4 regions of the Clostridium sp. SGI.024 genome follow, and region 2 is predicted to be linked to each of the others. Evidence: riboswitches for the same ligand, from Rfam matches in the RefSeq annotation. Region 2 holds a riboswitch; each other region holds the start of a gene.

Region 1 (7,648 bases), on a different contig from region 2:
ATTTACATATGCAGATTCTAACGGAGTTCAACATACTTTAGAAGCAAAAGTTCATTGGATAGATAAAGAAGCTCCAGATGTACAAGTTCAGTATGATGTTACTGAATCAACTAATGGTAATGTAACAGCTACATTAGTTGGCTTAGCTGAAGATGAAGAAGTAGTAAATAACCATAAGAGTCCTATTTATACCTTTAGTGAAAATGGATCATTTGAATTTATTGTTAGAGATAAAGCTGGAAACGAAGCTAAAGTAGTTGCAGAAGTTAATTGGATAATTAAAGAGAAGCCAGCTCCAAAAGTTACTTATAGCACTTTAGAAAGCACAAAAGAGAATGTTACTGTATCTATAAGTGAATTTTTAGAAGAAGGTTCAACAATAAAAAATAATGATGGGAAGGATACTTATACATTTACTGAAAATGGAACCTTTGAATTTATTGTTGTTGATAAATATGGTAATGAAACTATTGTACCTGTAGAGGTAAATTGCATAGATAAAACTCCTCCAATGGTTGTTTTAAATTATAGTACTATAAATAATACAAATGAAGCTGTAACTGTTACTATAGATGGATTACAAGATGATGAAGTTGTTGTAAACAATGATGGAAATCCTAGCTATACCTTTACTGAAAATGGTGCATTTGAATTTATAGTAAGAGACAAAGCAGGTAATGAAACAAAATCTATAGCTGTTGTAGATTGGATAAAGAAAACAGGAAATGATGGAGAATATACTAATGAAGTATATTCAGAATCTACAGTTGAGTATGCTACTAATGAAGTAACTATTGCATCATCTACTAATAATTCAGAAAATATTAGTGATAACAATGCAGCTTCTAATACTTCAGAGAGCAATAAAGAGAATAAAACTGATAGTAAAACAGAAAATAAAACTGATAATAAAAAAGAAAAAGATGAAACAGAAAATTCTACTTCTGATAGCAAAGAAGAAGAGGATTTATCAAATAATTCTATAAGTGAGTCATTTTCTGCAAAACCAACAACAATAGCAATAATAAGTGTTGCCCTTGCAAGCATAGCTACAGCTATATTTGTTGTAATAAAAAAGTTTTTTAGATAATTAAAATTTAAAAGGATTTTTAGGAAGATTAAGTTCAATTTCACATTGTTCTTAATCTTCTTTATTTATTTTTAGACCACTTCATTCCACAAAAGGCGAAAAAATTGCATTTAAATATAAAAATGGGATTTATTACAAATATATTGTTATAATTTTTTTATTAATAGAGGAGAGAAACTGAGTGCATTGGCATTGAAGATTTAATGAAGCTTTAGCTTAATTTACTGTGAAAGCTTATCTTAGCAAGGTCTTAGCAAGGTCTTAGCAAGGGAACTGAGGAAAATCTTCCTCTGAAAGGAGATAATAAATGGATGATGAAATTTTAATAAAACTTATTGGTGGGCCTATATTTATAATTATTATTGTTTTATTATTAATTGTTTTTAATCTTAAGAAAAGAAAACAAGGTAATAATAAAACAATAAATAAAGTAGACTATGGTCAAGTTTATTTTCAGATGACAATTGCAACTTTTGCTGCCATGATTATTTTATGTGATGATATTTATGAATTTTTACTATTTCAAGCTTCACTAATATTTGCATCAATATTAATTAGTAAATATGCTAATGATAAGATAGATAAAAGGTTATAAAGAGTATTTAATTTTTAATATACATTTAATTTTAAGATTAATTTACAATAATTATATATTTTACAACTAAGGGAGAATGAAATGGATAAAGTTTTAATGATAGAAAAGACTAAAGAATTTGTTAAAAAGAAATTATATGGAGAAGGAAGTGGCCATGATTGGTTTCATATAGAAAGAGTATATAACTTAGCTAAATATATAGTAGAAAAAGAAAATGCAGATTCTTTTATTGTTGAAATGACAGCACTATTACATGATATTGATGACTGGAAATTTTCAAAGTCTAATGATATTAATACCACAGTTACGGAGAAATTTCTTAAATCTATACAAGTAGATAAGAATGATATGGAAGCAATAATAAAAATAATAAAAACTATGTCTTATAAAGGTGGGGTTGTGGATTCAACCCAACATACAATTGAAGGAAAAATAGTTCAAGATGCAGATAGATTAGATGCTATAGGTGCAATTGGAATAGCAAGAACCTTTGCTTATGGAGGGCATAAAAATCGACCAATTTACGATCCATCAATAAAGCCTATGGATTTTAAATCCTTAGATGAAGTTAAAAATGCAGAAAATCATACAATAAATCATTTTTATGAAAAACTATTAAAATTAAAAGATTTAATGAATACAGATACGGCAAAGGAAATAGCAGAAAAAAGACATAAGTTTATGGAAGACTTCTTAGAGGAGTTTTATAGTGAATGGAACTTTTAAGTAATGATTTATTAATTAAAATTGTGCATTATTTCCCCTTCTTTTACTTATATTAATATAAAGAGTATAATATAAATAAAAGGGTGATAATTATGAAGGTGCTAATAATGACTATTAACTTAAGAGCTGAATGGGTTCATTCTTTAAAAGAAAAAAGGATGATAGTAAGAAGTATAACTCAAAAACTTAAAAATAAATTTAATATTTCAGTAAATGAAGTTGGTAATCAAGATATTCATAACTATATTACAATTGGTATATCAGGGATTTGTGCTACAAATGCACAATTAGATTCAATATATGAAAATATAATAAATTTTGTTGAAGAAAATACTGATGCAGAATTAATTAATATAAGAAAAGAAGTAATAGTATTCTAAATTTTTTAGCAATAGTTGTTGACATTTAAAGTTAATAAATGTATAGTATTACTATAAAATTTAATAAACATTTTTAAATGTTTCTTATCAAGAGTGGTGGAGGGACTGGCCCTGTGAAACCCAGCAACCTTTAATAGGTGTGATAGGCTTAATTTTTATTGAGCTAAATTACTCATATTAAGTTTGGTGCTAAATCCTGCAGCTTTAAAGCTGATAGATGAGAGAATAAATCAACAAGTGATATTTACACGCACTAGAGAATTTATTCTCCAGTGCGTTTTTTGTTTTTATTTAAGTTCTAGGAGGGACATAAATGATTGAAATTAAAAATTTAACTAAAAAATTTAATGATGTGGAAGTTATAAAAAATGTTTCTTTATCTATAGAAGAAGGTACGATATATGGAATAATAGGGCATAGTGGAGCAGGAAAATCTACTTTACTTAGATGCATAAATGGCCTTGAAAGTTATGAAGATGGCTCAATAAATGTTATGGGGAGAGAAGTTAATGAGCTTAAGGGATATGAATTAAGAGAATTTAGAAAAAAACTAGGTATGATATTTCAAGGCTTTAATTTATTAAATAGAAAAACTGTATTTGATAATATAGCCTTACCATTAGAGGTTTGGGGATTTGAAGAAGAATATAAGGAATATAAAGATAGTTTAGGGGATAAAAAACCTATTAGCTATAGAAGCTACAGAAGAAAAAGAATAAATGAAAGAGTAAATGAACTTTTAGATTTAGTAGGACTTTCTGAAAAAGCAAAAGTAAAGCCCACAAGCTTAAGTGGAGGACAAAAGCAAAGAGTTGCAATAGCAAGAGCTTTAGCATTAGAGCCTAAAGTTTTACTATGTGATGAAGCAACATCAGCCTTAGATCCAAAGATAACAAAGGATATATTAGCACTTTTATCTAAAATTAATAAGGAGTTAGGCATTACTATAGTAATAGTAACTCACCAAATGGAAGTAGTAAAAGAAGTTTGTGAAAAAGTTGCATTAATAGAAGGTGGAATATTAAAAGCAGAAGGAAAGTCAGAGGAATTATTCTTAAGACCTGGGGTATCATTAAAGAAATTCCTTGGAGAAGAAGAGGAAGATATTTTACCAGAGTCAGGTATTAATATTAAGTTATTCTTCCCAAGTACATCTTCAGAAAATGCACTTATAACAAAGATGGCAAGAGATTTAAATGTAGATTTTTCAATAGTTTGGGGTAAGCTTGAAAAGTTTAGAGAAGATATATTAGGTAATTTAGTAATAAATATTAATGAAAAAGATAAGGACAAGGTTATAGCTTATTTAGAAGAAAAAGGTGTAGTATTGGAGGTGCTTAAATAATGACAGAAATATTAATTGAAGGATTTAATAAAACCATAATAATGGTATTTTTCTCAACATTATTTTCAGTAATTTTAGGATTTATTCCAGCTATTATATTAATAGTTACAGCACCAAAAGGCTTAAAGCCTAATAAAACTGTTTTTAATACATTAGATACAATAATAAATATTTTAAGAGGTTTCCCATTTATAATTTTAATGGTAGCAATAATGCCACTTACAAAATTAATAGTAGGAAAATCTATAGGAACAACAGCAGCAATAGTTCCACTTACTATAGCAGCAGCTCCATTTGTAGCAAGAATTATAGAATCAGCTTTAAAAGAAGTAGATCCAGGAGTAGTAGAGGCAGCAAAATCCTTTGGTGCATCAAATACACAAATAATATTTAAGGTAATGCTTAAAGAAGCAGTTCCATCAATAATTTCAGGATTAACATTAACAATAATAAGCATAATTGGATATTCAGCTATGGCAGGAACAGTAGGAGCAGGTGGACTTGGAGACTTAGCAGTAAGATACGGTTATCAAAGATACCAAACAGATGTAATGATAGTAACAGTAATAATCTTAGTAATAATTGTACAAGTTCTACAATCACTAGGAAATTACTTATATAAAAAATTATCACAATAGAGAAATGAAAAATGAAAAATGAAGAATGATTTTACATTAATTTAAGAAACTCATAAGAGTTTCAACAAAAATTACTCATTATCAATTATGCATTACGCATTATAAGTGTGTATAGATTAAGGTTTATAAGTTTTTAAATTTTTAGATATAAATAAAAAAAGTAAAATGAAATGTAAAATAAGATAAAACTTCCTAAGAAGTTTTGAAGAAATTTTATAGTAATTTGGAACAAATTACATCAATAATTCTACATTTTACATTCTACATTTTACATTAAATTAAGGGGGTTTTAAATATGAAAAGAAAATCAATTTTATCAATTTTATTAGTAGGAGCTTTAGCAATAGGCTTGGTAGGATGTGGAAATAAAGCAGAGGGTACTGGCTCAGCAGCTGAAGATAAAACAATAACAATTGGGGTTAGCCCAGTTCCTCATAAGGAAATAGTAGAACAAGTAGTGCCAGATCTTGAAGCAGAAGGATATACAGTTAAAGTAGTAGAATTCACTGATTATGTAACACCTAATACAGCTTTAGCTGAAGGTGAGTTAGATGCTAACTACTTCCAACATATAGCATACTTAAATGAAACTAATGAAAGTAAAGGCTTAGATTTAACTTATACAGCAGCTATTCACTTAGAACCATTAGCAGCTTATTCTAAATCTATTAAAGATTTAAAAGATCTTAAGGATGGTGCAACAGTTGCAGTTCCAAATGATCCATCAAATGAAGCAAGAGCTTTAAGATTATTAGAAAAAGCAGGTTTAATTAAGTTAGGTGATGGAGAATTAGTTACTCCTAAGGATATTACTGAAAATACTAAGAACTTAAAGTTTGAAGAATTAGAAGCAGCTCAATTACCTAGAGTTTTAGAAGAAGTAGATATAGCAGTTATTAATGGTAACTATGCTCTTGAAGCAGGATTAAATCCAGCTAAAGAAGCATTAACAATAGAATATGCTAATGCAGAAGCAGCTAAAAACTATAGAAATATCTTAGCTGTTAAAAAAGGTACTGAAGAAAGTGAAAAAATTAAAGCTTTAACTAAGGCATTAACTTCTGAAAAAGTTAAGAAGTTTATAGAAGAAAAATATAGTGATGGAACAGTAATTCCAACATTCTAAGAAATAAATATAAATTATTATATAAAAGATGAAGTATTAAGCCTTAATATTTCATCTTTTATTTTTATAAATAGGAATTTATAGAAATAGATAATGTAGAAATATATTTTAATACTTAAATACAAATTAAGAGTTTACCTTAAATTAAGATATATATTATTTGTAGCAAGTACAACTAAAGTTAAATTAGAGAGGATGATATAATAATGAACAAACAGGAAGTATATAAATATTTGAAAGATATAAATATATGGCATGAAATTACAGAGCACAAAGCAGTGTACAATATGAAAGAAATAGAAGATATAGAGGTTCCATATCCAGAAGCAGATGCAAAAAACCTTTTTGTTAGAGATGATAAAAAAAGAAATTATTATCTTATAACAGTAAGAGGAGATAAAAGAGTTGATTTAAAGGATTTTAGGCAAAAGAACAATACAAGACCTTTAAGCTTTGCTTATGAAAAAGATTTAATGGATATTATGGGATTAATACCTGGAGCTGTTACACCTCTTGGTTTATTAAATGATAAAGAATGTAAAGTACAATTTTTTATAGATGAAGAGTTTAAAAATTCACCAGAATTAATAGGCATTCATCCAAATGATAATACAGCAACAGTATGGTTAAAAACAGAGGATTTAATAAAAATTATAGGAAACCATGGTAATGAAGTACATGTGGTAAAATTTTAGTGTACAATTAATTTATAGAAGTATTAAAATAAATTATAGGTGATATTATGGAGAAATTATATTATAAAAATCAATATTTAAAAGAAATTGAGGCAAAGGTAATAGAAGTTAAAAAAGTTAATGATAAATATCATATAGTTTTAGATAAAACTATATTTTTCCCAGGGGGAGGAGGGCAACTATGTGATGTGGGATACATAAATGATAAAGAAGTTGTAGAGGTGTATGAAGAAAATAAAATCATTTATAATGTGTTAAAGACTCCTTTTGAGGTTAATGATATTGTTAGTTGTAAAATAGATTGGGAACGAAGACAAGATGGAATGCATCAACATTTAGGCCAACATATATTATCGGGATGCTTTTTCAAATTATTTAATGCTAATACAGTAAGTATTCATTTGGGAAAAGAAATAAGCACAGTAGATATTATAGGAGTATTAAATGAAGAGCAAATAAGAAAAGCAGAAGCGTTTGCTAATGAAATTATTAATGATGGAATAGAGGTTAGTTTTTTAGTTCCAAATGAAGAAGAGCTAAATGCTATGAATTTAAGAAGAGATTTACCTAATACAGAAGAGGAAATTAGAGTTGTAAAAATAGGTGATTTAGATATTAATGCTTGTTGTGGAGTACATCCAAATAAAACATCAGATTTAAGGATGATAAAGATTAAGAAATTTGAAAAAAATAAGGGAAATACAAGAATAGAATTTTTAGCTGGAGAAAGAGCTATTAATGATTCTTTATTTAAGGATAAGGTTCTTAGAGAAATTTGTAATTATTTAAATAGTACTGAACATGAAGCTTTAAATGGAATAAAAAATTTAAAGAATTCCTTAGAAGAAATAAAAAAAGAAAAAAAGATATTAGAAGAAGAATTATTGAACTATGAAGAAGAAACACTTATTAAAGAAGGGAAAAATATAGGAAAATATATTGTTATTAATAAGATATTCTTTAATAAATCAACAGATTATGTTACAAGACTTGCTAATAAAATAAGCGAAAGAGATAGTATTATCTGCTTATTTGCAATAAGGTTTAAGGAGA
Region 2 (7,648 bases):
TAATTTAATTTATCTTCAATATTTAAAGCATGAATAGGAGATTGAAGTGTTCCAAAGACAGGTAATAAAAAATTATTTTCCACTAAAATACTACCTACAAGTGGACCAAGAGAGTCTCCAATACATTTGTCTGTACCTACACAAATTATTACAGTATTATCTTTTATATATTCTTTTATTTTATTAGCAATTTCCATGTAGGAATTATGATCATCATAATGTACTTTATGCTTCATTAAAATTCACCTCCTGATTATACCAATATATGTGGTAAGCAATTTAAATATAATAAAATGTATAAAAAAATATAAACAGGATAGTAATTAAATAAAGGTGGTGAACTATATGAAAAAGGTAATAATTTATATATTTACTATTATATTAGGTGCAAGTATACCTATTTATTTTTTACTTATTTGGGAGCCTCTAAAAAGTAAAGAGGTATTAAGTAATGAGATTTTTAGTGAAGATATAAATGAAAATAATACTTTAAATAAAAATAAAGATTTTATTAATGATTCTGTTGAAGTAGAAACTGTTTCATTAAAGCAAAGTATTTCAAATAGTTTATTTAATTATCTTGATAATGAGAGAAAAGAAAAGTTGAATGTAATTATGAAAAAATTATCTATTTTAGATTTAATAAAAATTAATGATTTTTTTATAGATAAAGACAACAAAGAACAAATAAAAAAAGGCGTAGAATTAGCTAAAAAGAGAATGAGTTCATCAGATTATGAAATATTTAAAGATATACTAGAGAATTCTATAAATTCAATTATTTTAGACTAAATTTAATAAATAAAATATAATAAATATAATTTTAAAAAAGATAATAGTATTAAATGTGAGGAAATGAAAGAAAAATAGAATAAAATAACTGTAATTCAGTTAAATGAATAAATATTAAACTTGAAATTAGTAAATAATAAATATATACTAGTCATTGTCAGTCGAGCGAGTAAAATCCAATGACTGAAAATAATAAAATAAATTTTATGGGGGAGTTCCCGAGTGGCCAAAGGGGGCAGACTGTAAATCTGTTACGTTTCGTTTCGATGGTTCGAATCCGTCCTCCCCCACCATTTAAATTTATTTGAATATGCTGGCATGGCTCAACGGTAGAGCAGCTGACTTGTAATCAGCAGGTTGTAGGTTCGATTCCTATTGCCAGCTCCAAAAAATGGGGGAGTTCCCGAGTGGCCAAAGGGGGCAGACTGTAAATCTGTTACGTTTCGTTTCGATGGTTCGAATCCGTCCTCCCCCACCATTTTAAATTTGATTTGTGTATGGAAGCATAGCTCAGCTGGGAGAGCATCTGCCTTACAAGCAGAGGGTCACAGGTTCGATCCCTGTTGTTTCCACCATATATGCTGGCATGGCTCAACGGTAGAGCAGCTGACTTGTAATCAGCAGGTTGTAGGTTCGATTCCTATTGCCAGCTCCATAAATAAGGGGGAGTTCCCGAGTGGCCAAAGGGGGCAGACTGTAAATCTGTTACGTTTCGTTTCGATGGTTCGAATCCGTCCTCCCCCACCAAAACAAAAAGTCGTATTTCATAAGAAGTACGACTTTTTGTTTGTTCATTTATTACGACTTTTTGAAATGAATAATAAAGATTAAGGGCATCTATAGTATAAATACAGAGAAGAAAAATAAGAAATATTTTTATAAAACAAATATTCAGAATAATATGTATTGTTCTTGACGAATAATTTTAAAAATGATATAATCTGAAAAGTAAAATTTGATATTAGTTCTTATCAAGAGAGGTGGAGGGAAAGGGCCCTATGAAACCCGGCAACCTACTTCATTCATTTGAGTGTGGTGCCAATTCCAGCAATATAATTTTGCAAGATAAGAAAAGTTATGATTTTTAACATCTCTTCTTATCGAAGAGATTTTTTATTATATAGCTAAATTTTTAGAATTAATATCAAAAAAAAGAAAGGAGATATTAATATGAAAAAATTATTTACATCAGAGTCAGTTACAGAAGGACATCCAGATAAAATTTGTGACCAAATATCAGATGCAGTCTTAGATAGTATCTTAGCAAAAGACCCTATGGCAAGAGTAGCCTGTGAAACTGCTGTTACTACAGGAATGGTTTTAGTTATGGGAGAAATATCAACTAATTGCTATGTTGATATTCCAAAGTTAGTAAGAGAAACTATTAAAGAAATAGGATATGATAGAGCCAAATATGGTTTTGACTGTGAAACATGTGCAGTTTTAACTTCTATAGATGAGCAATCAGGTGATATAGCTATGGGAGTAAATGAAGCTTTAGAATATAAAGCGGGAGAAAAGGATAATGTTGAAGCTGTTGGAGCTGGAGACCAAGGTATGATGTTTGGTTTTGCAACTAATGAAACAGAAGAATTTATGCCATTACCAATAGCTATGGCTCATAGATTATCAAGAAGATTATCAGAAGTTAGAAAAAACGGAACTTTAGCATATTTAAGACCAGATGGAAAAACTCAAGTTACTGTAGAGTATGATGATAATAAAGTATTAAGAATAGATACAATCGTTATATCAACACAACACAGCGAAGAAGTTTCTCAAGAACAAATTAGAAAAGACCTAATGGAACATGTAATAAAAGCTGTAGTTCCAGTTGAATTATTAGATGATAAAACTAAGTATTTTATTAACCCAACAGGTAGATTTGTTGTTGGTGGCCCACAAGGAGATAGTGGTTTAACAGGAAGAAAGATAATTGTTGATACTTATGGTGGATATGGAAGACATGGTGGCGGTGCTTTCTCAGGAAAGGATCCAACTAAGGTTGATAGATCTGCAGCATATGCAGCTAGATGGGTAGCAAAGAACTTAGTTGCAGCAGGGGTTGCTGATAAATTAGAAATACAATTAGCATATGCTATTGGCGTTGCTAAGCCAGTATCAATTGAAATAGAAACATTTGGAACAGGTAAGAAGTCTGAAGAAGAAATAGTTTCAATTGTAGAGAAGATATTTGACTTAAGACCAGGTGCTATAATTAGAGATTTAGACTTAAGAAGACCTATCTATAAGCAAACTGCAGCTTATGGACACTTTGGTAGAATTGATTTAAATCTTCCTTGGGAACAATTAAACAAAGTAGAAGAAATAAAAAAATATTTATAAAATATATAAATTAAGGAGCTGCTTAGGCAGCTCCTTTTTATACTAATACTTTTCCGCCAACTATTACATTTTTGATGTTAATATCTTCATCAAATAATAGTAAATCTGCATCATAGCCTTCTTTTATAAGGCCTTTTCTATCTTCAACTTTACAGTGTCTTGCAGCATTATAGCTAGCCATTTTAACAGCTTCATATAATGGAAGTCCAACGTTTTTATAAACATTATGAACCGCTCTATCTAAAGTAAGAATTGAACCTGCTAAGCTTCCACTTAATAATCTTGCAGCACCATCTTTAACTTCAACATCTTGACCACCTAAAGCATACATACCATCAGACATTCCACAAGCCATCATAGCATCTGTAACTAAAAGAACCTTATCAGGAGTCTTTTGGTTGTAAGCTATTCTAAGGGCTGGGTAAGATATATGTATTCCATCTGAAATAGTTTCAGTTGTTATTTCACTATCAAAAATAGCACCAACAACACCAGGTTCTCTATGAGCAAAAGGTGTCATAGCATTGAAAAGGTGAGTTGAGTGGCAACATCCACATTTAATTCCTTCCATAGCTTCGGCATATGTAGCTTTAGTATGACCTATAGAGCAAACAACTCCTCTTTGAGATAATTCTTTTATTAATTCTTTAGCTCCAGGAACTTCAGGAGCAATTGTGATAGATACAACTGCATCTTCAGCATCTCCAACCATTGCAGTATAGTTTTCTAAAGTTGGTGCAATTAAGAAATTAGGATTTTGAGCTCCTATAGCTTTTGGACTAATGAAAGGTCCTTCTAAATGAGCACCTAGTACGATAGCACCATCAGTTCCATTTTCCTTAGCTTCTTTTATAACTTCCATTGACTTTCTAATATCTTCTACAGCAACAGTCATTGTTGTTGGTGTAAAAGCAGTAGTTCCATGTTTTACTATTACTTTTGATATTTCATTAATTGCTTCAAAAGTACCATCCATAGTATCATGACCACCAGCACCATGAATATGAACATCTATAAATCCAGGAGATAAATATAATCCATTAGCATCAAGTACGTCAGTAGTATCAACATTAGTTGGATTTATTTCTTTTATCTTACCATTTTCAACTAAAACAGAACCTTTTTCTATTTTATCAAGATATATAATATTACAGTTTTTTATAAGCATATAAACACCTCCATAAATTTGAATATACATTAATTATAGCATATTGAAAATAATAGTAATTAAAAAATTAATCTTTAGTATGTATTAATTTAGATATATTATATAATAAAAATAGAAATTAATAAAAATATTTAGATTTGGAGAAGGTAACATGGAAGATTGTATAAATGGAATAGTTGAATCTATTGTATTTAAAAGTGACGATACTGGGTATGTGGTAACTAAAATAAGAATAGAAAAAGAAATAATTAGTGCAGTTGGAGTGGTTCCCTTTATAAAAGAAGGTCAACATGTTAAGTTAAAAGGACAATGGGTAGTTCATAAGCAATTTGGACGACAATTTAATATAGAAGAATATGAAGAAATACTTCCAAATTCCACAAAAGGAATTGAAAGATATTTATCAACAGGAATAATAAGAGGAATAGGACCTATTACAGCTAAAAGGCTAGTAGAAAAATTTAAGGAAAAAACTTTAGAAGTTTTAGATACAGATATAGATAAAATAAAATTAGTAGAAGGAATAGGAGAAAAAAAGTTTGAAATTATTAAGGAGTCATATTTAGAACAAAGGGATTTAAAGGATATAGTAATGTTTTTTCAAGGCCATGGGATGAGTACAAATCAGTGTATAAAGATCCACAAAAAATTTGGAGCTGATGCTAAAGAAATAATATTAGAAAATCCTTATATTCTTTCAGATGAAATTAGTGGTATTGGATTTATAACTGCTGATAGAATAGCAAAAAGTATAGGAATTGAACCAAATTCTCCTTTTAGAATTCAAAGTGGAATTAGATACATATTAAACCAATTTTCTGCCTCAGGTAATACATTTATGCCAAAGGATGAATTAATAAGAGAATCAAGTAAAATATTAGGTGCTACTTCTGAAATGGTTGAAGAAAGTTTATATAATTTATCTTTAGATTCTAAAGTAAAAGTTGAAAAAATAGAAGGGATAGATTCTGTATTTGCATTACCATATTATTATTGTGAATTAGGTGTAACTAATAGGATAATAACTTTAAGTATGGAGAATTTTAGAAGTATTAATTCAGATATTGAGTTTGAAATAGGAGTTTTTGAAAAAAAATATAGCATAAAATTTGCACCATCACAAAGAGAGGCAATAGTAGGGGCTTTTGATAATGGAATAGAAATAATTACAGGAGGACCTGGTACAGGGAAGACAACTATAATAAAAGCCATAATTGAAATTTATGAAAATAACAATATGAAAGTAGTTCTAGGGGCTCCAACTGGAAGAGCAGCAAAAAGAATGAGTGAATCTACTGGAAGAGAAGCTAAAACAATACATAGACTACTAGAAATGGGTGTTAGTGATGAAGGAAAGTCTTACTATAAGCTAGGCGAAAGTGAGCCGCTAGAAGCAGATGTAATTATTATAGATGAAGCATCTATGATAGATATAATGCTTATGAATAGTTTACTTAAGGCAATAAAATTAGGCACTAGATTAATTATAGTTGGTGATGTTGATCAGCTTCCTTCTGTAGGAGCAGGAAATGTATTAAAAGACTTAATTGAAAGTAAATTTATAAAAGTAGTTAGATTAAAAGATATATTTAGACAAGGAAAAGAAAGTTTAATAGTAACTAATGCACATAAAATTAATAATAGAGAAATGCCAATTTTAAATAGAAAAGATGGAGATTTTTTCTTTGAGAATAAGGAAGATGTTAATGAAATACTTAGGACAATAATAGATTTAATAAATAGAAGGCTTCCAAAGTTTAATACAGCTTGGGATAAATATAGGGATATTCAAATACTAACGCCTACAAGAAAAGGTATACTAGGGGTACAAAATTTAAATAATGAATTGCAAAATGTATTAAATCCAAAATCTCCAGGTAAAAAAGAAAAAGATTTAAAAGATGTTACCTTTAGAGAAGGGGATAAGGTAATGCAAATTAAAAATAATTATTCTTTAAAGTGGGTTAGAATAAATGGATATGGAGATAATGAAGGAGTAGGCGTATTTAATGGAGATATGGGCTTTATAGAAAGCATTAATGATGAAGAAAAAACATTAACTGTAGTCTTTGATGATGAAAGAAAAGTTGTTTATGATTACATATATTTAGATGAATTAGAATTAGCCTATGCCATAACCATTCATAAAAGCCAAGGAAGTGAGTTTAAAGTTATTATTACTCCAGCTTTTATGGGTTCACCTTTACTTATGAATAAAAATTTACTTTATACTGCAATTACTAGAGCAAAAGAATTAGTTGTGGTTGTTGGAGTTCCAAAAGCATTACAATATATGATTACTAATGATAAGAGTGTAAGCAGATATTCATCTCTAAAAAATAGAATTGTAGATATTACTAGTAATGAAATATTCACTGAGTAGGAGAAGTTAAATGTTAGATAATATATTAATTAACGTGAAAGAGTTTAATAATTGTGTATCTAAAATAAATAAGTGGTATAATAAGCAATCAAAAATTTTAAATATAATAACCAATCCATATAATACAGCATTAATTTTTATTAATATTATTAAGATGTCAATTAAAGAAAATAAAAAGGTTTTATATGTATGGAATGGTGAAAAATGCAAAGAAGAAATATTAGTAGAATTAAAGAAAGAAAAATTAAATTTTAAGTATTCTTGTAATAAGGAATTAGATGGGTCTGAAAATTTAGTTTTTATAAATTCTAAAAATATTAAAGATGTAAAAAATTATTATGATATTTGTATTATTGATGATATAAGTGAATATTCTATAGTATCAAAGGAAGAGATTAGAACTGGATTAGAGTATTTATATATTTATGCTAAAAGAATAATATCATATTCAATAGATAGAGTAGTTAATATGGGAACAGCTTTTGAAATAAGTGATTTAATTAGGAGAAATGTCTTTGTAGAACCTAGAATAATAACAACTAGGGTTAAACTTGATGAAGATATTCCATATACTTTATATGACTATTTAATATGGTTTAAGAATAATAAGAGAAAAGTAATAATTTATATTCCAACTGAAGAAAGGATTCAGAAAGTATATAATTACTATACTAATGAAATAAAGATAAAGGATGTTAATGTAATTAAACTACTAAAGGGAGAATCAAAAAAAGAATTAGATACTATTTATATTAACAAAAATAAGAGTGCGTTTATTATTACTAATTATATAAGAGAATATTCTTTAGGGACAGAGGGTATTGATATAGTTGCATTATTTGCTGATGAAGATTTTTATAATTATAAAAAAATCCTATATTTCTGTGCAGATGTAGGAAAAAATATTAAAAGTAAAAATATAGGCGAGGTGCTACTAGTGGCTAAAGATATATCAGAAG
Region 3 (7,648 bases), on a different contig from region 2:
TTATAGGATAAAAGTTTTTAATTATATTATAGTTTAATCTTTTACAATTGATAAGTATAAATGTATAATATTACATGTGCAATAGACAAAGGAGTGATTTGCTTGAAAAGAATTTTTGAATTAACAACAAAAGATATTGAGACAATTAATAAAAATGAATTAAGAGAAATCATTGAGGGATCTGAAGGAAGGACAGTTATGTCTGAATGTATAATAAGTTATACTCCATATATTAAAGAAGTATCTAATTTAGAATTAGCTTCAAGTTTTGGTGCAGATATGTTAACATTAAATACTTTTGATTTTGAAAAACCATTTATCTTTGGTATAGATGGAGGAAATATTTTATTAAATGATTTAGGAAAAATAGCACAAGTATATGAAGAAAGTGTAAAAAGAAATTTAAATGATAAAAATTATATAAAAAATATTAAGAAATTAGTTGGAAGATTAATAGGAGTAAATTTAGAACCTGTACCAGAGGGAAGTACATATGAAAAAGGTTTTACATTAAATGAATATAGTCTAAAAAAAGTTAAAGAATATGGGTTTGATTATATTGTAATAACAGGAAATCCAAATACAGGTGTTAATGCTGAGACAATATGTAATGGAATAAAATTAGCTAAGGAAATACTAGGAGAAGATACATTAATTATAGCTGGTAAAATGCATGGGGCAGGTAGTGGAAATATATACGATGAAGAAACTATAAAAGGATTTATAGATGCAGGAGCAGATGTTGTATTAATACCAGCACCTGGTACAGTTCCAGGATTTGATTTATCTTTAGCAAAAGATATAATTTCTATGATACATGATAATGGTGCATTAGCAATGACAACAATTGGGACATCACAAGAAGGTTCAAGTAAATCAGTTATAGAACAAATTGCTTTAAATTCTAAGATGGCAGGAGCAGATATTCAACATATAGGGGATTGTGGAACTTTTGGTATGGCAGTTCCAGAAAATATTATGACATTATCTGTTGCAATAAGAGGAATAAGACATACTTATAGAAGAATGGCTCAATCTATATTAAGATAATAATAAAAATATAAAATACTCTCAAAGTTATAATACTTTTGAGAGTATTTTAGCATTACTTTAATTTAATGGATTATTTATTTAATTTAAAAGAACAAAATTGACTTATTCTCGTAAAAAATATATAATTATATAAATTAAGAATCTTATTATGAGTGGTGGAGGGACTGGCCCTATGAAGCCCAGCAACCTACTTTTTAAGTGTGGTGCCAAATCCAACAGAGAAATCTGAAAAATAAGAGAAATATATTATGAAATTATTAATCTCTTCTTTTTGAAAGAGATTTTTTTATTTTTAAGGGGGTATTATAATGATTTCTAAATTTAAGATAATTGATGATTTAAAAAATAGAATATTAGTTATAGATGGGGCAATGGGAACTAATATTCAAAGCTATATGCTTGATGAGAAAGATTATAGAGGAGATATATTAAAGGATTTTCCCTTTGCTTTAAAAGGAAATAATGATTTATTAAGTGTAACAAATCCTGATATTATAAAAAATATACATAGAGGATTTTTAGAAGCAGGAGCAGATATAATAGAAACAAATACTTTAAATTCAAATTTTATATCACAACGTGATTTTAATTTAGAAGAGCTAGTTTATAAAATGAATTATGAGAGTGCAAAAATTGCTAGAGATTTATGTAATGAATTTGAATTAAAAGATGGAAGAAAAAGATATGTTGCTGGATCAATTGGGCCAACAAATAAAATGGCATCTTTATCACCTGATGTAGAGGATCCAACTTTAAGAAGTGTAAATTTTGATGAATTAAAAGAAGCATATAAAGAACAAGTTAATGCATTGATAGATGGGGGAATAGATATTGTACTAATCGAAACTATTTTTGATTCATTAAATGCACGAGCAGCAATTATTGCTGCAAATGAAGTTTATAAAGAGAAAGGGAATAGCTTACCTATTATGATTTCAGGAACTATTGCTGATAAATCTGGAAGAATATTATCTGGTCAAGATATATTAGCTTTTGCAAATTCTATGAGAAATGATTATATCATATCTATTGGATTAAATTGTTCTTTTGGTGCTAAAGAATTAATGAGTTTTATAAAAGAACTTGCTGAAACACAAGATTTATTTATTTCAGTTTATCCTAATGCAGGATTACCTAACGAACTTGGCTTTTACGATGAATCGCCTAAAGTAACAGCAACTTATATAGAAGAAATGCTAAAGGAAGGATATTTAAATATGGTTGGAGGTTGTTGTGGAACAACTTTTGAGCATATTAAAGAAATATCTAAAGTAGCTAAAAAATATAAACCAAGGGAAATTAAAAAAGTAATTAAAGAAAGTGTATACTGTGGGTTAGAAGTAACTAAGTCAAATAAAGAAATGAATTTTATAAATATAGGAGAAAGAACAAATATTTCAGGTTCTGCAAAATTTGCTAGGCTTATCAAAGAAAAAAATTATGAAGAAGCTTTAAAAATAGCTAAAAATCAAGTGGAAAATGGAGCCCAAATTATAGATGTTAATTTTGATGATGGACTTCTAGATAGTGAATTTGAAATGGAAAATTTCTTGAAATTAATAGCTTCAGATCCAGATATATCAGCAAAACCTATAATGATAGATTCATCAAGGTGGGAAGTAATAGAAAAAGGATTGAAGTCAATTCAAGGAAAACACATTGTAAATTCTATTTCTTTAAAAAATGGAGAAGAAGAATTTATAAAAATAGCAAATATCATTAAGGATTTTGGTGCAGCAGTTGTTGTTATGGCTTTCGATGAAATTGGTCAAGCTGATAATTACGAAAGAAAAATTAATGTTTGTAAAAGGGCTTATGATATATTAGTTAATAAAGTAAATTTTCCTCCAGAAGATATTATATTTGATCCAAATATACTAGCAATAGCAACAGGTATTGAAGAGCATAATAACTATGCAGTGGACTTTATAAATGCAACTAAATGGATAAAGGAAAATCTTCCTAAAGCTAAAGTATCAGGAGGAGTTAGTAATTTATCTTTTGCATTTAGAGGAAATAATAGGGTTAGAGAAGCAATGCATTCAGTTTTTCTATATCATGCAATAAAAAATGGAATGGATATGGGAATCGTAAATCCTGGAATGATTCAAATATATGATGAAATACCAAGTGATTTATTAACACTTGTAGAAGATGTGATTTTTAATAAAAGAAATGATGCTAGTGAACGATTACTAGATGCAGCCAATAATTATAAATCAGATAATATAAAAGAAAAATCAAATAATGAAAATTGGAGAAATTTTTCTTGTAGAGAAAGATTAGAATATTCTTTAGTTAAAGGGATTACAGATTATATAGAGGAAGATTTATCTGAAGCGTTAAATATATATGATAAGGCTTTAAACATAATAGAAGGTCCTTTGATGGAAGGAATGAAGAGAGTAGGAGAATTATTTGGTGATGGAAAAATGTTTTTACCACAGGTTGTAAAATCAGCAAGAGTAATGAAAAAAGCAACTGCATTTTTGACACCTTATATAGATAAAGATGTCTTAGGAAGTTATAAAAAGGATGGTAAAATATTAATAGCTACTGTAAAAGGCGATGTACATGATATTGGTAAAAATATAGTAAGCGTAGTACTATCATGTAACAACTTTGAAGTAATAGACCTTGGCGTAATGGTTCCATGTGAAGAAATACTTAATAGAGCAATTGAAGAAAATGTAGATATAATAGGGTTAAGTGGATTAATTACTCCTTCATTAAATGAAATGATAACAGTTGCAAAAGAAATGGAGAAAAGAGGACTTAAAATACCGCTTATTATAGGTGGTGCTACAACATCAAAGATTCATACGGCTCTAAAAATAGATCCAAGTTATAGTGGACCTGTGATTTATGGATTTGATGCTTCAAAAACAGTAGAAATTTGCAAAACTTTAGTTTCAAAAAATAGAGAGGACTTTATTGATAATACCAAGAATGACTATAAAAGAATAAGAGAAAATTATAATAAATCAAAGCAAGACTATATATCTATTGAAGAAGCTAGGAAAAATAAATTAAAATTAGATTGGAATAGCGAAATAATTAAAAAACCAAATTTTCTAGGAGTTAAATATATTGAAGATTATTCAATAAATGATATTAGGCCATTTATTGATTGGAGTTTTTTCTTTATTGCATGGGGCATGAAAATGAAATATCCTGAGATTCTAGAAGATGAAAAATATGGTAGTGAAGCTAAAAAAATATTAAATGATGCTAATAAATTATTAGATGAATTAGAAATTAATAAAATAGTAAAACCAAGAGGGGTATTTGGTATATTTAGAGCAAATTCATGTGCTGATGACATAGAGTTATATGATGATAAGAATAATATTATTGAAACATTTAATATGTTTAGACAACAAAGAAAAAATGAAAATAATATTTATTTATCATTAAGTGATTATATTGCACCAAAAGAATCTAAAATAGAAGATTACATGGGAGCATTCTTAGTTACTAGTGGAAAAGAAGCTAAAGAATATGCAAATGAATTAAGAGATAATGGTGATGAGTATAATTCAATGTTATTAAATTTTGTTTGTGATAGGTTAGCAGAAGCATTTGCAGAAAAGCTTCATTTAGATCTTAGAAAAAAATATTGGGGATATTCTGAAAATGAAAACTTAAAATTAGATGATGTGCTTAAAGGAAAATATATTGGTATTAGGCCAGCAATTGGTTATCCTTCTCTAAAAGATCAAAAAGAAATAAAAAAGATATTTAGAATCTTAGATGGAGAAAATTATACAGGTGCTAGTATTACAGAAAATTATATGATAGATCCTCCATCATCAGTATGTGGGTTATATTTTGCAAATAAGAATGCAAAATACTTTGATGTTTACAAAATAGATGAAAATCAATTAAGTGACTACTCAAAAAGAAATAATTCTAGTTTAAATGAGTTGAAATTAAGGTTACCATATATATTAGTTTAATGAAATAAAGAGCTGCTTAGGTAGCTCTTTATTTTAGTTTTTTGAAAATTTCTATGTTAAAAAACTAAAATATAGAATATTAAATTTCATCAAAGTATTATTAACAAATAGATTTAAATATTGTTATATAAAAAAATAGTAAAACTACGCTAATTGTAATGAAGTTATAAAAATTTACGAATTTTAAATATTTTCATTAAATATTGAAGAATCTATGAATTTGAATATATGAATTTTTAGTGTATTATATAATTAATAGAATATATATAAAAAAGGAGAGTTTAAATGAAAATTTTAGTTATTAATTGTGGAAGTTCATCTCTAAAATATCAACTAATTGATATGGATACAGAAACTTCATTAGTACAAGGATTAGTCGAAAGAATAGGAATAGATGGATCAATCTTGACTCAAAAGGTAGAAGGAAAAGAAAAATATATTATTCAGGAAGATATGGTTGATCATAAAGTTGCAATAAAACATGTTTTAAATGCACTTATAGATGAGAAAAATGGTGTAATTAAATCAATGGAAGAAATTGGTGCGGTTGGTCATAGGGTTGTTCATGGAGGAGAAAAGTATTCTCAGTCAGTAATAATTGATGAAAATGTTTTAGAATCTATAAGAGATTGTATATCATTAGCTCCATTACATAACCCACCTAATATTATAGGGATTGATGCATGTAGAGAACTTATGCCAAATACACCAATGGTAGCTGTATTTGATACTGCATTTCATCAAACTATGCCAAAGGAAGCGTATATATGTGCCTTACCATATGAATTATATGAAAAGTATGGAATAAGAAAATATGGTTTCCATGGAACATCACATATGTATGTTTCTCAAAAAGTTGCTGAAGTTATGAAAAAAGATATCAAAGACTTAAAGATTATAACTTGTCATTTAGGAAATGGATGCTCACTTGCAGCTATAAAGGGAGGTAAGTCAATAGATACTTCAATGGGCTTTACTCCACTTGCTGGAGTTATGATGGGTACTAGAGCTGGAAGTATAGACCCTTCAGTAATTAGCTTCCTAGTAGAAGAAAAAGGTTATACTATGAATGAAGTAGATGAACTATTAAATAAAAAATCTGGGGTTCTGGGAATATCAGGAGTTTCATCAGATTTCAGAGATGTTTTAGAAGAATCAGAAAAGGGTAATGAAAGAGCTAAACTTGCTTTAGATATATTTAATTACAAAGTAAAAGCACAAATAGCAGCTTACGCTGGTATAATGGGTGGAGTAGATGCTATAGTTTTTACTGCAGGTATTGGAGAAAATTCTTCAATTACAAGAAAAGAATGCTTAAGTGGACTTGAATTCCTTGGATTTAATATAGATGAAAATAAAAATTCAGTAAGAGGAAAAATTCAAGAAATATCAACTGATGATTCAAAGATTAAGGTGTTTGTAATACCTACTAATGAAGAACTTATGATTGCTAGAGAAACAGTGAAATTAGTTAATAATAAATAAAAATAAAAATTAGATAAAGATAGATTCTTTGAATTTGTCTTTATCTAATTTTTTTTTTTATTTTTACAAATATTTTAATTGTATTTATTATAATTCCTTTATGTTTCTTTATTCCAAATAAATTATTATTAATAAAAATTTCTTTAATATCATTCTTAATTTTATACAATATATTTCTTGGCTACCTAGAGTATAGGAATACATCTTTAGGTGTTAATAAGGAGTTATTGGTAGCAAGTAGTGGAAGTAATATAAAAATTACAACTTTAATTAAACAAGAGCACTTACAATCTATAGAAGTTAAAGAAAATCCTTTTCAACGAAGAAAAAATGTATGTGATTTTAAGTTAGACATATATAGCAATAAAATAGGAGATATTGTTGTTGTTAAAAATTTAAATAAGGTTTTGTTAAATACTATTGATAAAAATTTAATTTTATAAAATGAAATATTAAGAAACTTATACTAAAAATAAGATAATAAAAGGATATGAAAGAAAATAAGAATTATTTAATAAAATTGGGATTTGAGAAAAATTAATACTATTAATATAATTACCTTATAAAATAGCAATATAAAAGGAGAATAAATTATGATAACAGTATGTCCAGTTTGTTCAGGAATAGACACAGATAAATTAGAATTAAAATTTGGAAGTAAAAATGTTGAAGTTGGTTGCATAGGAGAATGTGGTGGAAGAGACGGTTTAGTAATAGGATATGCAAATGGAAAATACATTGAAACAGAAACAGAAGAGGATTTTATAAAGAAAGTTGAAGAATAATGAAAAAAACCTTAGAGATGCTTCTAAGGTTTTTTTGATATTTATTTGTTTTCTATGTATTATATACAAGTGAGGAGTGATAAAATGAATAATTTAAGTGATAGGGTTAAGGGCATTATATTTATAACTTTTTCTGCATTTGGATTTGCAGGTATGTCAGCTTTTGTTAAATTAGCTGGAGATTTACCATCTTTTCAAAAAACATTTTTTAGAAATTTAGTTTCATGTATAATTGCTTTAGCTTTTATTATTAAAAATAAAGAGAGTTTTTTTGGTAAAAAGGATAGTCAAAAGTTATTAATATTAAGATCAACATTAGGAACTATTGGAATAGTGTTAAACTACTACTCTATAGATAAATTAATA
Region 4 (7,648 bases), on a different contig from region 2:
AATAAAAAGTTATTACACCATAAACCTTTGAAACTGGTATATTTAGCATTTCTGCTATATATTCCTGCACATCCCTTCCCAAATATCCATAAAGGTTCTGAGCCTGATGTAAAACTGCAATTAAAGAGCTTTCATCATCGTTTCCTTCTTGGATAAATGATTTTAAATCTTTGAACTTACTACACTTGTCCATTAAATCATCTCCACAAAATATTTTTGAAATTTTAAAAATTTTCTAAATTTTCTATCTATTTAATATTATCACATATTTTGTATTTGTTAAACAAAAAAATGCATTCTAATTTCACAATTAGAATGCAATGAAAAATATTTTTATTTTTCTCCATATATACTTAATGAAAAACCTTTTTTTAATGCTTCTTTTGCATATTCCTTAGCTCCAAATAAAGATAAATCTCTATAATTTCCACATTGTACTTCATTAGCAGCTGGAATTTCAGTAGCCTTTAAAACCTCTTCTAAAGCAGCTTCTAAAGCTACTTTTATCTCCTTTGAATCTCTATCTCCCCAAATGCTTAAATAAAAACCTGTTCTACATCCCATTGGAGAAAAATCAATAATCCCTTCAACTTTATCTCTAAGTTCATAAGCTAGTAAATGCTCTAATCCATGCATAGCTGCTGTTCCAAAAGCTTCTTTATTAGGTTGTAAAAATCTAATATCGAACTTAGTTACCTTATCTCCATTTTTTCCTTCTAGCAAACAACATTTCCTTATATAAGGTGCCTTAACTATTCTATGATCTAATTCAAAACTTTCAACTTTTTCCATACAATATACCTCCACTATATTTATAAATTTAATTTACCTCATTTTCTAAAGTATTTATAGTATTAACAATGGATGAAATGCTTTCACTTATTTTCTTAGCCACATAAGGGTTATTCATTGTATATAAATGAATACCCTGAACTCCAGTAGATATTAAATCTATAATTTGTTCAGTTGCATATGCAATTCCAGCATCTCTTAATGCCTCTGGATTATATTCATATTTATTCATAATCTTTATAAACTTATTTGGAACTTTAGCACCACATAATGATACTATTCTCTTTATTTGTTTTGTGTTTATAACAGGCATAATTCCAGCTTGAATTGGAATAGATATTCCATACTTTTCTTTTTGCTCTAAGAAATTATAAAAATACTCATTATCAAAAAACAGTTGTGATATTAAATGCGTTGCTCCAGCTTCTTGTTTTTTCTTTAAATTTATTAAATCATCTTCATAAGACTTGCTATCTAAATGCCCCTCAGGATAACAAGCTCCAACTATATTAAAGTCATTTCTTAATTTAATATGCTTTATTAAATCGCTAGCATATTTAAAATCACTTTTTCCATCAAAATCAATTGGAATATCACCTCTTAAAGCTAAAACATTTTCTATTCCTTCTTTTTTTAAATCATTTAAAATCTTATCTACTTGCTCTTTAGTAGAATTAATACAAGTTAAATGTGCTAATGGCTCTATCTTATATTTATTTTTGATTATAGAAGATATCTCACAAGTCATATTTTTAGATAAGCTTCCACCTGCCCCATAGGTTACACTTATAAAATCTGGACTTAAACCTTTTAATTCTTCTAAAGTATTATAAATAGTATCTATATTTGATTCTTGCTTTGGTGGAAATATTTCAAAAGAAAAAACCACCTTCTTTTCATTAAATAAATTATTAATATTCATAACTTGCCCCCTTTTCATTACTAAAAAAAGTACCTAAAGGATAACCTTTAGGTACGTAAATAGCCTATATATTACCCTTATCTTACAGGAATTAGCACCACACAAATAAAACAATTAATTTAAATAAAATTAACATTGTAGGTTGCCGGGTATCATAGGGCCAGTCCCTCCACCACTCTTGATAAGTTTTGTTCATTCTTTTTTTATATTATAAGTCTTTTTCTTAATTTTGTAAATATTCAAATTTTATTCTTTGTAATCTTCTTTAAATAAAGCCATAAGTGTAATATCATTATACTTGCCATTTCTATATAATTCTTTCTTTAATATTCCTTCCTCTATAAAACCTATTTTTTTATAACATGCTATTGCTCTAGCATTAAAAGAAAATACTCCAAGTTTTATCTTATCCATATTTACTTCTTCAAATATAAATTTTATTAACACTTTTAAAGCATCACTACCATAATCCCTTCCCCAGTAATCTTTATCTCCAAGCATTATCCCTATGGTACAGTTTCTATTTTTCACATCACAATGGTTGATACTGCATCCTCCAATATATTTTCCAGTTTCTAAATCTTCAATTGCAAAATCATAAGTGAAATCTTTATTACTTTTCCTACTTTTTATCCATTCTTCTTCCTGCCATTTAGTAATTGGAAAAGGAATGGCGGTATCTAGAAATTTTTTAGTTTCTTCATCATTTATAAATTCTACAGCTCTTTCTATATCTTCTTCCCTATAAGCTCTTAGCTTAACTAATTTTCCCCTATACATAATTCTCCCCCTTAAAATAAATACTCTGATATTTTACACTTTAAATTATAAAATAAGGAACTGTTATAAACAGCTCCAAATCAAAAATATAAATTTAAAATTATTATATAATTTATTTTCAATTACTAATAAATATTTTCACCCTAATTCTACATTTCAAATTTTTCATTAGCCATAGCTACTAAATCCTATCTTTTTATTAACAACAGAATAATTGATATTAAACTAAAAGCTAAACTAACCATATTTATATATGTTACAACTTGTTTTGGCGTAAATCCCTTTGATTCTAATCTGTAATGAATTTGACTTCTATCTGCTTGATATACTGGCTTACCATCAATAAATCTTTTTACTATTACAAAAAGATTATCAAATATCGGTATTGCTAATGCTAATATTGGTATAAATATACTCATTAAAGTTGCTTGTTTAAAAGCTCCATCTAAAGCAATTATACTTAAAATAAATCCTAAGAAGTTTGCACCTGAATCTCCCATAAAAATCTTAGCAGGATAATTATTGTACTTTAAGAATCCAAGTGTAACTCCTGAAACAATTAGTGACATAGTAATAGATTCACTTTGTTTTAATATTATTGCTGCTCCTGCAAAGGTGATAGATGATATAAGAGACAAGCCACCAGCAAGTCCATCCATTCCATCTGACCAGTTAATAACAGTTGTTACTCCAAATATCCACGTAATTGTTAATATAAATTGTACAAAACTAGATAAAACTATATAATTTCCTGTAAATGGATTAGTAAAACCTCTAAATACAATGCCAGCATTATATATTATAAATGCTGCTATTAATTGAATTATTAATCTAGGATATATAGGAAATTCCTTTCCTCTGGATTTATAAAAGTCATCAACTAAACCTATTGCTAAAATAAGAAAAGATCCTATAAATATTAAAATTTTTTCTTTTGTTAAAGTATAGTTATTAACTAAAAAATAAACTATAAAAAAACCTATAAACATTGCTACTCCACCACAAAGGGGAGTTTCTTTATCATGCTTTTTTCTCTTTGTTGGTTTATCAGTAAAACTATATTTATTAAATAATTTCATTAACCATGGTGTTATAAAATAAACTATTAAAAATGATACTACTAAAGATAAAATATATCTCATAATATGCTCCTTAAAAAAATAATGCAAATTTATTATGTAAATAATTCTTATGTAAACAATTATTATCTAATTATACTATTAACCCTTATTTTTATCAATGACAAAAGAATTACGAATTATTTCAAAAAAATTAGAGCTGTAAATTAGAATGCATAATGCGTAATGGATAATGCATAATTATAGAAGTAATTTGTTCCAAATTACAAATTTAAATATAGAATTTCTCTATAAAACTATAAATGAGTATAAAACTAATTTAATAGTTTTATACCCATTTTACATTTTTTATTCTTTTTATATTATATAATAACTTTGTTAGCTTTTTGCTTGTATTATATCTTTAACCTTCATAAGCCTAGTTAAAGCTCCTCTTTCATTTTCATCTAACTTCATTCTAATGTATTTAATAGTTTCTTGTAATGAAGGTATAGTCATATATTCAAGTGCATTAACTCTTCTTCTAGTCTTTTCAATTTCATCTGCCATTAGCTGAGTTGATTTTTCAACTTCTGCTAATTCTAATAATTTAGGTAACATATCATATAATTTAGCAATAGAATCATCTAATTCTGATGATGTACTTGCAAAACCATAAGGGAATATACTACCTTCATCACCTTCAAGCTGCCTATGAAAATCCATTTTAGGAACATTAACACTCATTATATTTTTAGTTCCTACTTCAACAGATATACTTTCTTTTGGATAAGCTACTGCTTCTTCTAAAAATTCCGAGCTCATAACAGCCCTAGCCATAACAAAATCCTTAAGTGCTCCTTGAAGCTCTGCTTCAACAGATTTTCTTAATTCATTATTATATTTGACAAGATTAACGAATTGTCTCATAAGCTCATCTTGCTTATCCTTTAAAAGTTTATGTCCTCTTGTAGCTGTAACTAATCTTTTCTTTAGCTTAGACATCTCCATTCTAGTAGGATTGACATTTAATCTTGCCATGGCTATTCTTCATCTCCCTTTGGCATATACTTTTCAAGATACTCATCTCTAATTCTCTTAAGTTCAGTTCTTGGAAGTATCTTTAAAAGCTTCCATCCTAAATTTAATGTTTCTTCTATACTTCTATTAGTTGTAAAGCCTTGTGAAACATATTGTTCTTCAAAAGCTTCTGCAAATTTTGCATATTGCTTATCTGTATCAGATAAAGCTGATTCACCTAAGATTGCTGATAATTCTTTTGCTTGCTTACCTTGAGCATAAGCTGAGAATAATTGGTTCATTGTATCAGCATGATCTTCTCTAGTCTTATTCTTACCAATACCTTTATCTTTAAGTCTTGATAATGATGGAAGAACATCTATTGGAGGTATAATACCTTTCTTATATAACTCTCTTGAAAGAATTATTTGTCCTTCTGTTATATATCCAGTTAAGTCAGGAATCGGATGTGTCTTATCCTCTTCTGGCATTGTTAAAATAGGAATTTGAGTTATAGAACCTTCTTTTCCTCTAAGTCTTCCTGCTCTTTCATATAAAGTTGAAAGGTCAGTATATAGATATCCTGGATATCCTCTTCTTCCTGGAACTTCTTTTCTAGCAGCTGAAACTTCTCTTAATGCTTCTGCATAGTTTGTTATATCAGTCATTATAACAAGTACATGCATTCCTTTTTCATAAGCTAAGTATTCTGCTGTAGTAAGAGCCATTCTTGGAGTTGCTATTCTTTCGATAGCAGGGTCAGATGCAAGATTCATAAATAATACTGAATTATCTATAGCACCTGTTTTATTAAATTCATCAACGAAGAATTGTGATTCTTCGAAGGTAATACCTATAGCAGCAAATACAACTGCAAAGTTAGCATCTGAGTTTAAAACTCTCGCTTGTCTTGCTATTTGTGCAGCTAATTGTGCATGTGGAAGTCCTGATGCTGAGAAAACAGGTAACTTTTGTCCTCTTACTAAGGTATTTAGTCCATCAATAGCTGAAATACCTGTTTGAATAAATTCTGAAGGATAATCTCTTGATACAGGATTAATTGCTTCCCCATTTATATCAAATCTTTTTTCAGGTATTATGTTAGGGCCATTATCAATTGGATGTCCCATACCATCGAATATTCTACCAAGCATATCTTCAGAAACACCTAATTCAAGTGGTCTTCCTAAGAATCTAGCCTTTGTTTCTTTTAAGTTAATTCCTGATGATCCTTCAAAAAGCTGAACCATAGCCTTAGTTCCATTAATTTCAAGAACCTTACCTCTTCTCTTTTCTCCAGTTTGAAGTTCAACTTCAACTAATTCATCATATTTAACACCTTCAACGCCTTCAACAACCATTAAAGGTCCTACAACTTCTGTTACTGTCTTGTATTCTCTAAGCATCTAGAACACCTCCTTCTTCAGTTATTAGTGCATCTATAGCAGATTTTAATTCTAATTCAATTTCATCTATCTTATTTATATTCTTTTCATTAATATACTTACTTCTTGCTATTTTATCTCTAATTTCATCTAAGCCTAAAATTTTATTTAAATAAACGCCTGCTTTTAATGCTCTTTCTGCTTCTTTTCTGAAAAGAAGTATTAACTTTAGCATCTTATATTGTTTATCTAATGAAGCATATGTATCAACTTCATGGAAGGCATTTTGTTGAAGATAGTCTTCTCTTAATGACTTAGATACTTCTAATTTAAGTCTATCCATTTCAGATAAGGCATCAATTCCAACAAGACTTACTATTTCTTGAAGTCCTGATTCTTCTTGAAGTAAAGTCATAGCTTCTTGTCTTAAAGTTGACCAATCAGATGCAACTTCTTCATTCATCCATGTATCAATTGTATCTGCATATAATGAATATGAATTTAACCAATTTATTGATGGGAAATGTCTCTTATAAGCTAATTGAGCATCTAATCCCCAGAAAACCTTAACTATTCTAAGAGTTGCTTGAGTAACTGGCTCAGATAAATCTCCTCCTGGAGGTGATACTGCTCCAATAGCTGTTACAGCTCCTTCTCTACCATCTTTACCTAAACATATTACCTTACCAGCTCTTTCATAATAATCAGCAAGTCTTGAGCCAAGATAAGCTGGATATCCTTCATCCCCTGGCATTTCTTCAAGTCTTCCTGACATTTCTCTTAGTGCTTCTGCCCATCTTGATGTTGAGTCAGCCATGATTGAAACTGAATATCCCATATCTCTAAAGTATTCAGCAATAGTTATTCCTGTATATATACAAGCTTCTCTAGCTGCAACTGGCATATTTGAAGTATTTGCTATAAGAACTGTTCTCTTCATTAAGCTTTCACCAGTTTTAGGGTCCTTAAGTTCTGGGAATTCATTAAGAACGTCTGTCATTTCATTACCACGTTCTCCACAACCAACATATACAACTATTTCAGTATCTCCCCATTTAGCTACTTGGTGCTGAACAACTGTTTTACCTGCTCCGAATGGACCTGGAACTGCAGCTGCACCACCTTTAGCAACTGGGAAGAAAGTATCTATAACTCTTTGACCTGTTGTCATTGGAGCTTCTGGCTTTAACTTTCTTGCAAATGGTCTTCCTTTTCTTGCTGGCCATTTTTGCATTAAAGTTATTTCCTTATCACCTTTTTCAGTTTCTACTATACATACAGTATCAACTATAGTAAATTCGCCTTCTTTTATTTCTTTTATAGTCCCCTTAACACCGTAAGGAATCATTATCTTATGAAGTACAACTGAAGTTTCTTGAACTGTTCCAATAATATCTCCAGCTTCTACTACATCCCCTACCTTTGCTGTAGGGTCAAACTTCCAAAGTCTTTCTCTATTTAAAGATTTAACAGCTACACCCTTCTTTAAGAATGGTGAATTTGCAGCCTTTTCAAAGGCATCAAGTGGTCTTTGAATACCATCAAACATAGATTCAATAAGACCTGGTCCTAATTCTATACTTAAAGGTTCTCCAGTAGTAACTACTGGGTCCCCTGGTCCAATTCCTGTAGTTTCTTCGTAAACTTGGATAGATGCCTTATCATTTCTCATTTCTATGATTTCTCCAATA

The links. A riboswitch is a leader RNA that binds a small molecule or an ion and turns the genes downstream of it on or off. The one in region 2 is predicted to bind S-adenosylmethionine.
Region 1: another riboswitch for S-adenosylmethionine. It lies ahead of ACQRD5_RS04495 (methionine ABC transporter ATP-binding protein); the one in region 2 lies ahead of metK (methionine adenosyltransferase).
Region 3: another riboswitch for S-adenosylmethionine. It lies ahead of metH (methionine synthase); the one in region 2 lies ahead of metK (methionine adenosyltransferase).
Region 4: another riboswitch for S-adenosylmethionine. It lies ahead of metF (methylenetetrahydrofolate reductase [NAD(P)H]); the one in region 2 lies ahead of metK (methionine adenosyltransferase).

What each region holds. Positions count from the first base shown of each region.
Region 1 covers NZ_JBNPON010000008.1:67,081-74,728, forward strand. The annotation lists gene ACQRD5_RS04475 (NPCBM/NEW2 domain-containing protein) at 1-1,090, shown strand, start outside; gene ACQRD5_RS04480 (hypothetical protein) at 1,398-1,685, shown strand; gene ACQRD5_RS04485 (HD domain-containing protein) at 1,767-2,411, shown strand; gene ACQRD5_RS04490 (DUF503 domain-containing protein) at 2,504-2,791, shown strand; SAM riboswitch class I at 2,873-3,015, shown strand; gene ACQRD5_RS04495 (methionine ABC transporter ATP-binding protein) at 3,105-4,136, shown strand; gene ACQRD5_RS04500 (methionine ABC transporter permease) at 4,136-4,774, shown strand; gene ACQRD5_RS04505 (MetQ/NlpA family ABC transporter substrate-binding protein) at 5,070-5,900, shown strand; gene ACQRD5_RS04510 (prolyl-tRNA synthetase associated domain-containing protein) at 6,107-6,595, shown strand; gene ACQRD5_RS04515 (alanyl-tRNA editing protein) at 6,643-7,648, shown strand, end outside.
Region 2 covers NZ_JBNPON010000090.1:403-8,050, forward strand. The annotation lists gene yyaC (spore protease YyaC) at 1-236, opposite strand, end outside; gene ACQRD5_RS15865 (hypothetical protein) at 346-792, shown strand; tRNA gene ACQRD5_RS15870 (tRNA-Tyr) at 1,001-1,085, shown strand; tRNA gene ACQRD5_RS15875 (tRNA-Thr) at 1,105-1,179, shown strand; tRNA gene ACQRD5_RS15880 (tRNA-Tyr) at 1,186-1,270, shown strand; tRNA gene ACQRD5_RS15885 (tRNA-Val) at 1,292-1,367, shown strand; tRNA gene ACQRD5_RS15890 (tRNA-Thr) at 1,373-1,447, shown strand; tRNA gene ACQRD5_RS15895 (tRNA-Tyr) at 1,455-1,539, shown strand; SAM riboswitch class I at 1,758-1,864, shown strand; gene metK (methionine adenosyltransferase) at 1,963-3,138, shown strand; gene nagA (N-acetylglucosamine-6-phosphate deacetylase) at 3,176-4,306, opposite strand; gene recD2 (SF1B family DNA helicase RecD2) at 4,458-6,689, shown strand; gene ACQRD5_RS15915 (hypothetical protein) at 6,700-7,648, shown strand, end outside.
Region 3 covers NZ_JBNPON010000052.1:18,031-25,678, reverse strand. The annotation lists gene ACQRD5_RS13060 (hypothetical protein) at 94-1,050, shown strand; SAM riboswitch class I at 1,194-1,292, shown strand; gene metH (methionine synthase) at 1,362-5,012, shown strand; gene ACQRD5_RS13050 (acetate kinase) at 5,298-6,497, shown strand; gene ACQRD5_RS13045 (PH domain-containing protein) at 6,530-6,940, shown strand; gene ACQRD5_RS13040 (DUF1450 domain-containing protein) at 7,091-7,282, shown strand; gene ACQRD5_RS13035 (DMT family transporter) at 7,367-7,648, shown strand, end outside.
Region 4 covers NZ_JBNPON010000002.1:62,140-69,787, forward strand. The annotation lists gene ACQRD5_RS01115 (complex I 24 kDa subunit family protein) at 1-193, opposite strand, end outside; gene ACQRD5_RS01120 (S-ribosylhomocysteine lyase) at 334-792, opposite strand; gene metF (methylenetetrahydrofolate reductase [NAD(P)H]) at 821-1,714, opposite strand; SAM riboswitch class I at 1,789-1,902, opposite strand; gene ACQRD5_RS01130 (GNAT family N-acetyltransferase) at 1,961-2,494, opposite strand; gene ACQRD5_RS01135 (MraY family glycosyltransferase) at 2,683-3,636, opposite strand; gene ACQRD5_RS01140 (V-type ATP synthase subunit D) at 3,952-4,593, opposite strand; gene ACQRD5_RS01145 (V-type ATP synthase subunit B) at 4,596-5,978, opposite strand; gene ACQRD5_RS01150 (V-type ATP synthase subunit A) at 5,971-7,648, opposite strand, start outside.